2 regions of the Enterobacter sp. N5-15 genome follow, and region 2 is predicted to be linked to the other one. Evidence: predicted binding sites of a transcription regulator. Region 2 holds the regulator's gene; the other holds the start of a gene.

What was found. The regulator Fur, encoded in region 2, represses iron uptake genes when iron is present. The targets are predictions, from matches to a motif close to ATAATAATGAGAACNACTATCAA.
Region 1: feoA (ferrous iron transporter A) is a predicted target of Fur. The motif match lies at 2,831-2,853, and genes of this name have one in related genera.

Annotation. Positions count from the first base shown of each region.
Region 1 is NZ_CM170150.1:4,483,805-4,488,950, reverse strand. It holds gene feoC ([Fe-S]-dependent transcriptional repressor FeoC) at 1-203, opposite strand, end outside; gene feoB (Fe(2+) transporter permease subunit FeoB) at 214-2,532, opposite strand; gene feoA (ferrous iron transporter A) at 2,563-2,790, opposite strand; gene AC2TE5_RS21300 (Tex family protein) at 3,110-5,146, opposite strand, start outside.
Region 2 is NZ_CM170150.1:1,326,846-1,331,991, reverse strand. It holds gene ybfF (esterase) at 1-571, shown strand, start outside; gene ybfE (LexA regulated protein) at 700-987, shown strand; gene fldA (flavodoxin FldA) at 1,143-1,673, shown strand; gene fur (ferric iron uptake transcriptional regulator) at 1,965-2,411, shown strand; gene chiQ (ChiQ/YbfN family lipoprotein) at 2,504-2,830, opposite strand; gene chiP (chitoporin ChiP) at 2,878-4,275, opposite strand; gene glnS (glutamine--tRNA ligase) at 4,722-5,146, opposite strand, start outside.

The DNA of each region.
Region 1 (5,146 bases), 1.7 Mb from region 2:
TTTCCTTCCGGACAGCTTTTACAACTGCCGGATAGACAGCCGTCCGCGTCTTCCTGAATCCGCACGGCTTTCCCCATGGCTTCCAGTCTTTCCAGCATGGCATCGATCATCGGCTGCGGCGTATGCAGGCTGAGGCTCAGCTGTTTCGCCTCCATCCGCCCTTGCAGTGCCAGCAGGTCACGAACCTGAATCAACGATGCCATGGTGTGCTCCTTAGTGACAGTCGCCCGCCGGGCTGCTGCAGCAGGTCGCGGCGGTTTTACGGTTTGCCAGCAGGTCGATGTCGACGCGGCTGCGTGCCCGCCGCAGAAGACCGAGCACTATCACGTTAAACAGCACAACCGCGAGAATGCAGACCAGGCTGTAGCGCGGATGCTGGCTGAAGTTAACGGTTTGATAAAAGAGCGTCGACAGCGAGTACGCAATGTTTAACCCCCACAGGATGGAGAAGCCCATCCAGCCGCGGCTGGACTCGCGGGCAATCGCTCCCATCACGGAGATGCACGGAATGTAGAGCAGAACAAAGATGAGGTAGCTGTAGGCCGCGGACGCGCTGCCAAATTTCTCGCCCATCACGCCCATGGCACCCGTCGCCATTTCGCCGTCGCCTTTGCTCGCCTCAATAGGGTTCGCCAGCACGCTCAGGCTGAAGGTGTCTTTCAGGCTCTGCCAGGTCTCCTCTACGGCAACCAGCAGTTCATGCCCGAGATGAAACTCTGCCGGATTAAATTCCTGCTCCTGAATGTTCTCAGCGGTGTAAAGCGTGTTCAGGGTGCCGACAACCACCTCTTTTGCCATCGCGCCGGTGAACAGCCCGACGGTTGCCTGCCAGTTATCCTCATGCACGCCAATCGGTTTAAAGACCGGCGTGATGACGCGGCTGACGGAGGCGAGGGCAGAGTCGTTGATGTTATCTGCCGCCTGCCCGCTGAGGGTGAAGCTGTTCAGCGCGCTCAGGAAAATGCTGACGATGACAATGACCTTACCGGCGCGCAGCACAAAGCCTTTCAGGCGCTGCCAGGTCTGGATCGCCAGGCTTTTCAGATGCGGCACGTGATACACCGGCAGCTCCATCACAAACGGTGACGCTTCACCGCGCATGATGGTGTGCTTCAGCATCAGACCGGTGAGGATCGCCATCACGATGCCCAGCACGTACAGCGAAAAGACCGCCAGCGCGCCCTGCTGACCGAAGAAGGCAGCGGCAAAGACCGCAAAGATTGCCAGGCGGGCACCGCAGGACATAAACGGCGCCATCATGATGGTCATCAGACGTTCACGCGGCGCATCAAGCGTGCGCGCGCCCATCACCGACGGCACGTTACAGCCGAAGCCGACAATCAGCGGAACGAAGGATTTACCCGGCAGACCCAGCGCCTGCATCAGACGATCCATCACGAACGCGGCGCGCGCCATGTAGCCGGAATCTTCCAGGAACGAGAGGAACAGATACATCATGCCGATCTGCGGCACCAGAGGCAGAACGGTGTTGATACCGCCGCCGATCCCCTGTGCGAGGAAGATGGTTAACCATTCCGGGAAGTGCAGGGTGTAACCCACCCACTGAATACCGTGCACGAAGACCGCGACGGAACCAGCGTCGAAAATGGGCTGGAGTGCGCCACCGATGTTAATGGCGAGCAGGAACATCACGTACATCACCAGCAGGAAGATGGGCAAACCGAGGAAGCGGTTAAGCACCACTTTATCCACCGCTGCCGTAAAGCGGCTGGGTTCTGCCGTCAGGGCGTTGCTGACAACGTCGCAAATCGAGGCGATGGCCTGATAACGCGCATCGGCGATGTGCAGCGCCGGGTCGTCCAGCTCGTCGCTAAGACGGGCTACCGTCGCGTCCAGCTTATCTGCCGCATGCCCGGCGTAAGCGCGGCTGTAGATATCGCCTTCCAGCATCTGCAGGCCGAGCCACAGGCGCTGTTTCGCAGGCATGCTGTTGTCCATCTCCTGCGCCAGCAAATTGGCTTCGCGCAGGAGAGGCTGCGCGTAATGCACCAGCTCAATGTCGCGATTACCCTGGTGACGGTCAATGGCCAGCTTCAGCGCGTCAATACCGCGAGCGCGCGTCGAGACCAGCGGAACGACCGGGCACCCCAGGCGCGCGGAGAGGGCATCGACGTCGATGCGCAGCTTTTGTTTCTCCGCAATGTCGAGCATGTTGAGCGCCACGATGCAGGGGATACCCAGCTCCAGCAGCTGCAGCGTCAGATAAAGGTTACGCTCGAGATTGGAGGCGTCGACCACGTTGATCAGCAGGTCCGCGTCGCCGCCAAGAATATAGTGGCAGGCAATCTGCTCATCGAGCGAGGTTTGCGACGAAATGGTGGTTAAGGAGTAGGTGCCGGGAAGGTCAACCAGCGTCACCTGATTGTCCGTTGTCGTGAACTGGCCCTCTTTACGCTCAACCGTCACGCCCGCCCAGTTGCCCACGCGCTGGCGTGCGCCGGTCAGCTGGTTAAAAAGGGTGGTCTTGCCGGAATTAGGATTGCCAATTAAGCCAATAGTTAACTTTTTCATTTTTTTAGACTCACTGAAACCGCTGGCTTGTTATCGGGATAAGGCTTCGACTTCTATTAACGCGAGGTCTTTCTTACGCAGCACCAGATTCACGCGGCGGGTTTCGATGTGAACCGGGTCACCTAGCGGCGCCACGCGCACGACCTGGAATGACGAGCCGGGCAGCATGCCCAGCGACAGCAGCTTTTGCCGATAGGCCGGGCTAATTTCGCGGGTAAAACCGGTAATCTTCCATGCACTGTCTGGAGTGAATTGCATAACGCCTGATTCCACGAAAGGTTAAATTATCTACTATGGGATGATAATGAGAATAGTTTTTATCAGCAATATTAAAACTGTGACGGAATGTTGTTTGCGGTATTAATTTACGGCCTGTTTGACCTTGCTCAATATTTGCTGAATTGCCTGGAAAATGAAAAGAGGAGTATTTGTTAACGGGGTGATAATTAGTGGTTTAAATATGGCTACATTCTATTTATTTTAATTCGCTGCGGCCTGCTTGCCGGGCGGCACTGCGTTTGCCCGGCCTACAAAACCGTAGGCCCGGTAAGCGCAGCGCCACCGGGCATTGACAACCTTAGCGTTTCTTACCCATCGCTGCCGCCAGCGCATCCATCATCGCGCTGTTGCCGGCAGGCTGCGCATCACGTCCGCGCGGTTTTGCTGCTTTCGCGGCCGGACGCTGCTGCTCGCGGCCACCGCCATTGCCGCCGCGGCGCGCGTTGGTGTCGCCAGGCTGCTCGTCCAGACGCATGGTCAGGGCGATACGCTTGCGCTGCAGATCCACTTCCAGCACTTTGACCTTCACGATGTCGCCCGCTTTGACCACGGTGTGCGGGTCTTCAACGAACTTGTCGGCGAGGGATGAGATATGCACCAGTCCGTCCTGATGCACGCCGATATCCACAAACGCGCCAAAGTTGGTCACGTTGGTCACCGCGCCTTCCAGCACCATGCCGGGCAGCAGGTCGTTCATGGTTTCCACGCCGTCAGCAAAGGTCGCCGTTTTGAACTCAGGACGCGGATCGCGGCCCGGCTTTTCCAGCTCTTTGATGATGTCGGTGACGGTTGGGACACCAAATTTGTCGTCGGTGAAATCAACGGCTTTCAGGTTGCGCAGGGCGCTGTTGTCACCCATAAGATCTTTCAGTGCCTGCTGGGTGGCGGCCAGAATGCGTTCCACCACAGGGTACGCTTCCGGGTGAACGGTAGAGGCATCCAGGGGGTTATCGCCGTGGTTGATGCGCAGGAAGCCCGCGCACTGCTCAAAGGCTTTTGGCCCCAGACGGCTCACCTTCAGCAGCTGCTGACGGTTCTGGAACTGGCCGTTCTCATCACGCCAGGCGACGATGTTCTGCGCCATCATGCGGGTTAAGCCCGCCACGCGGGTCAGCAGGGGGACGGAGGCGGTGTTCAGGTCAACGCCGACGGCGTTTACGCAGTCTTCCACCACCGCATCCAGCTTGCGCGCCAGCTGAGTCTGGCTCACGTCGTGCTGATACTGACCCACGCCGATAGATTTCGGGTCGATCTTCACCAGCTCCGCCAGCGGATCCTGCAGGCGGCGAGCGATTGAAACCGCACCGCGCAGGGAAACGTCCAGGTCCGGGAACTCCAGCGCCGCCAGCTCGGAGGCGGAATAGACGGATGCCCCCGCTTCGCTGACGATCACTTTCTGCGCCGTCACTTTCGGGAACTGCTTCTGCACGTCGAGGTAGAAACGTTCGGTTTCGCGGGACGCCGTACCGTTGCCGATGGCAACCAGCTCCACGTTGTATTTTTCGCACAGCGCCGCCACCACGACGGCCGCTTTCGCTGCCTGGCCGGTGTGCGGATAGATGGTGTCGGTGGCGACGAGCTTGCCGGTGCCGTCAACCACGGCGACCTTCACGCCGGTACGCAGACCCGGATCGAGACCCATGGTTGCGCGCAGGCCGGCAGGGGCGGCCATCAGCAGGTCGTGCAGGTTACGGGCGAAGACGTTAATCGCTTCATCTTCGGCGCGCTCGCGCACGGTGCCCATCAGCTCGGTTTCGAGGTGCATCAGCACCTTGATGCGCCAGGTCCAGCTCACCACGCCTTTGCGCCAGCTGTCCGCCGGGGCGTTGTTCAGGCGCAGGCCGAGATGGTCGATAATGATCTGCTCGCAGTGGCTCTCTTTCGGCGGCTCGTCAAACTGCGGGTCGGCGTTCAGGGAGAGCTGGAGCACGCCTTCGTTGCGGCCGCGGAACATCGCCAGCGCGCGGTGTGAAGGGGCGGTAGAGATCGGTTCGTGGTGATCGAAGTAGTCGCGGAATTTCGCGCCTTCTTCCTCTTTACCCGCGACGACGGTAGAGACGATGTGGGCATTCTTCCACAGGTAATCACGCACTTTAGCGAGCAGGGCGGCGTCTTCGGCGAAGCGCTCCATCAGAATGTAGCGCGCGCCGTCGAGGGCGGCCTTGGTGTCCGCTACGCCTTTGTCGGCGTCGATAAATTTGGCGGCTTCGGTTTCCGGGTCGTGGGACGGCTCGTTCCACAGCAGGTCGGCCAGCGGCTCAAGGCCCGCTTCAATCGCAATCTGCCCGCGCGTGCGGCGCTTCGGTTTATACGGCAGATAGAGATCTTCGAGTTC
Region 2 (5,146 bases):
GCGGGATCTGCTGGATACGCTGGATGCACATAGCCTGCAAAAGGTAACGCTGATCGGGCATTCAATGGGTGGCAAAGCAGTGATGGCCCTGACGGCGCGGGCCCCGGAGCGTATTAGCGGCCTGGTGGTGATTGACGTCGCGCCCGTGGATTACGATGTCCGCCGTCATGACGAGATTTTTGCCGCCATTAATGCGGTCACAGAAGCGGGTGTCGCGACACGCCAACAGGCGGCTGCCGTCATGCGTGAGCATCTTGATGAAGAAGGCGTCGTGCAGTTCCTGCTGAAGTCGTTTGTTGACGGGCAATGGCGTTTTAACGTGCCGGTGCTCTGGGACCAGTACAACAACATCGTGGGCTGGGAAACCGTCCCCGCCTGGCCACACCCTACCCTCTTTATTCGCGGCGGAAACTCTCCTTACGTTACCGACGCGTACCGCGACACGCTGCTGGCCCAATTCCCGCAGGCTCGCGCCCACGTGATTGCCGGTGCCGGGCACTGGGTGCATGCGGAAAAACCGGATGCCGTACTGCGCGCCATTCGCCGCTATCTCGCTGATACTGCAAATTGATTAAAAAGAAAGCGACTGGAAGGCTGTGGGCTTCCAGTCGTTGGCGTGCCGTTTTTGGTGATGTATGATGGCGCGCTTATCGCCCGGGCATTAGCAGGGCGGCGTGTTTCCCCCGAAGTCTCTGAATCATGGCCAAAGAACAAACGGACCGTACGACACTAGATCTGTTCGCGAATGAGCGTCGCCCGGGACGACCCAAGACGAATCCGCTTTCGCGCGATGAACAGCTGCGTATCAATAAACGCAACCAGCTTAAACGCGATAAAAATCGTGGGCTTAAGCGTGTCGAACTGAAGCTTAACGCCGACGCCGTCGATGCGCTGAACGAGCTGGCTGACGCGCGAAATATCAGCCGCAGCGAGCTCATTGAAGAGATGTTGCTCGTCCAGCTTGAGACGTTACGCAGCCAGGCATAAGTCTGAAAATCCCCTTTATCGCCCTTTTCATGTAGCACAGAGTGCAGTCCTGCGCGATAGCTGTTTCCGCAGGGTTGCCAGTTCTGCTATTATTGCCCTTATCCGTGGCCGAATTGCGCCACCATACTATTAAGTTTCAAGAGGTTATTTTACTCATGGCAATCATCGGCATTTTCTTTGGCAGTGATACCGGCAATACCGAAAATATCGCAAAAAACATTCAAAAACAGCTCGGTAAAGACGTTGCTGATGTGCATGACATCGCTAAGAGCAGCAAAGAAGATCTGGAAGGCTATGACATTCTGCTGCTGGGTATCCCAACCTGGTACTACGGTGAAGCCCAGTGCGACTGGGATGATTTCTTCCCGACGCTGGAAGAAGTGGACTTCAACGGTAAGCTGGTGGCCCTGTTTGGCTGTGGCGATCAGGAAGACTACGCCGAATACTTCTGTGACGCGCTGGGTACCATCCGCGATATCATTGAGCCGAATGGCGCGGTTATCGTAGGCCACTGGCCGACCGCCGGTTACCACTTCGAAGCGTCTAAAGGCCTGGCCGATGACGATCACTTCGTGGGTCTGGCTATTGACGAAGACCGTCAGCCAGAGCTGACGGCAGAGCGCGTTGAGAAATGGGTGAAGCAGATCCGTGAGGAACTGCACCTGGACGATATTCTGAACGCCTGATTTTTATCGCGGCGCAGCGGCGGCTGCGCCCGTGCTCCAGGTCAAACCGATTAAATTAATCGCTACAATCTTTTAACTTTTTCGCCCAGACCTGTACAATGTCTCCCTGATAAAGTGTGGTTTTCCATTGAGCAAGTTTGTTGGTGATACCCCATTTTTATAAGCATATTTTGCCTGAGACTTGCAGTTTTCATTTAGCCATGGCAGTTCTATAATGAGACGCATTATCCCAGGTGCATTTTCTGTCACTTCCTACAGAAGTGAATCGTTTAGCAACAGGACAGATTCCGCATGACTGACAACAATACCGCATTAAAGAAGGCTGGCCTGAAAGTTACGCTTCCTCGGTTAAAAATCCTTGAAGTGCTTCAGGGTCCAGACAATCACCATGTCAGTGCGGAAGACCTCTATAAACGTCTTATCGACATGGGTGAAGAGATTGGGCTGGCTACCGTCTATCGCGTGCTGAACCAGTTTGATGACGCGGGCATTGTTACCCGTCATAATTTCGAAGGCGGTAAATCTGTTTTCGAACTGACCCAGCAGCAGCACCACGATCATCTGATCTGCCTCGATTGCGGCAAGGTCATTGAATTCAGCGATGATTCCATTGAATCACGCCAGCGTGAAATCGCGGCGCGTCATGGCATCCGCCTGACGAACCACAGCCTGTACCTTTACGGTCACTGCGCTGAAGGCGACTGCCGCGAAGACGACCACGCGCACGACGCGAAATAAGCGAGCGTTCATACTCTGAGCCAGCCGCAAGGTTGGCTTTTTTTTGCCTGAAAAAAGCCCGGTGGCGCTGCGCTTACCGGGCGTAAAGCAACTTATTTATTGTTATTGCGTATCTCGTTCCAGATCTTATCGCAACGCTTCGCCACTTCCTGATCGTTACCGGTTTTACGCGCCTGAATGCAGGCCTGGTAATCCATCACGCGGACGTTCTCCTGCGTAGCGAACTGCTCGTGCGCTTTCTCTTTCTTCAGCACGTTCAGCACGCTCTGACAGGCTTCAATCTTCTCCGGCGAACCTTCCGCAGTATTAATACAGGCGCTATACGCCTCCTTCAGACGGGTGTCCTCTTTCGGCGCCTGTGTCTGAGCACACGCCACCAGCCCTGATGCCAGCAACGCGACGATTACGATTTTTTTCATCATGTGCAGTCTCCATACCGGCGGGACTCAGCCCGCCGGTGCGTTCATCAGAAGATGGTGAATGGGGCGATAACCATGAATTTCACGTCACGTTCATCCTGGAAGATGTTGCCGTAACCGCCCGCATAGCTCGGGATATCGGAGTGGTTGTCATACTGGGTGAAGTGCAGTTTGAACATCGTGCCTTTCGCGCGGCCATCCTGCAGGGTATAGATAGCATCGAGGCTGTAGGAAGACTCTTTCAGGCGATAGTTGGGATCGTAGTATGCGTCCGGGGTTGCCATATCGGCAGGTTTTGCGTCCCAGGCGTAAGCGTAAGAAGCGCCCACCGCCCAGCCAGGCAGGTTCCAGTTTTTCAGATCATACATTGCGCCGAAGAAGACCGCTTTCTCGCCGTCGGCGTTGAAGTCGGAACGGTTATCCCACCAGATATCAAGACGACCGTTGGAGGAGGCGTAGGTCGGCGTCATACGCTGCAGGAAGTAGCCCTGCTGCCCTTCCGCCTTCACCCATGTGCCTTCCAGACGCAAATCAACCTGACCGACCTTGTAGCCGAAGGTTAACGCCTGCAGCCACGCGGTGCCGTCATAAATGTCATTGACGCCGCCGTTACTGACTTTATCGCGCGTACCGTAGAACTGATAGCTGGTGCTCAGCGGGCTACCCGCGACATCGAATTTATAGCTGGCCTTGGCAAAATACTGATCGATATAGCCCTGTGCCTGACCAAATGCCGCTTCAAGCACCAGATCGTTTTTGAAATCGTACTTCGCGCCCAGCGAGTGCAGGTAATCGACTTTGGTTTTTTTATCGTTCTGGTAGAACTTGTCCATCTCGATGTGCCACGGCGCTTTGTACTCGTTGGTCCACATATAGGAGAAGCTCAACGCACCCGCATCACCGTAGTCAAAGTTAGCCCCGGCTTCCGCACCCTGATAGGTACCCGGCATAAAGCTCCAGTGCGGCGCTAACAGGGTCTGGCCAGTTGGCTGAATATAACCACCGCGCGCCCATACCGGGCCGTATTTAAATTTCGCAGCGGCTTTGTAAAGGCTGATACCGCTCTTATCGCCGGACCAGTCTTCTTTATACGCTTTGTTACTGGAGGAGAAGGCGATTTCATTCGGGTGGCCGCTGTCGCCGTTTTCCGCCATTTCAATCGCGGTGAACGCAGCGATATCCAGACCGAACATATCCGCGGCATAGCCTGACTGGAAGTCCAGGTTGGCGTTCCAGGTGGAGTGCGAAAGGTTGGTTTTATATTTATCTTCAGTGACGTCTTTACGGTCACGTTCACGCTGCCAGTAATAAATACCGCCCGTGAGGGTAGAATCGTCGATGAAGCCTGCCGCTTTCGCCTCTGGTGTCACCACCAGGCCCGACATTGCTGTCACACCGGCAATAGCCAGCGCCAGCGCACTACGTTTGCCACTGAACGTACGCATAGATTATTCCTCTTTGACGAATTAAAACGCCTGAAACGGCGTAAATAAAAAAGACCAAATGGTCAGGGGTAGTTTTAAATACCCTCGAATTAACTACCGTCTTTAGGTTATTTTTCGCGACGCGAATTATCAATGCTTTTTAGCGGACAAAAGTCAGGATTATGACGAAGTGCACATAATTGGTAGTGATTTGTAACATTTGCAGAGAGGCGAGCAATGGCGGGGAATTATCAGGTATTTCAGTGGCTAGACGTGGGTTCTCTTTCTTTTTTTACCACCTTTTTGATTTTCGTAATGACACAAACTTTTTTAAAAAAAATAAGTAGCACCTCATTGACCTGATATTTTCATGGCACCTCTTTAAGCCCTGGCTTAATACCCTGATCGTTAAATAAAAAAACGCCGCATAGTGCGGCGTTTGTCTCTCATTGACCAGAGCAGCAATATTATTCGCCGATCTTCGTCCAGGTATCACGCAGGCCGACGGTACGGTTAAATACCGGTTTTTCCGCCGTACTGTAACGGCTGTCCAGGCAGAAGTAACCTTCACGTTCAAACTGGAACGCTTTGCCCGCTTCAGCGGCTTTCAGAGAAGGCTCCGCATAACCCTGCTTGATCACCAGAGATTCCGGGTTGATGGTCGCCAGGAAGTCTTCCGCCGCACCCGGGTTAGGCACGCTGAACAGACGATCGTACAGACGAATTTCTACCGGCAGCGCGTGGGAAGCGCTCACCCAGTGAATAACGCCCTTCACTTTACGGCCGTCAGCAGGATCTTTGCTCAGGGTGTCAGCATCATAAGAACAGAAGATGGTGGTGATATTCCCTTCTGCATCTTTCTCTACGCGCTCGGCTTTGATGACGTAGGCGT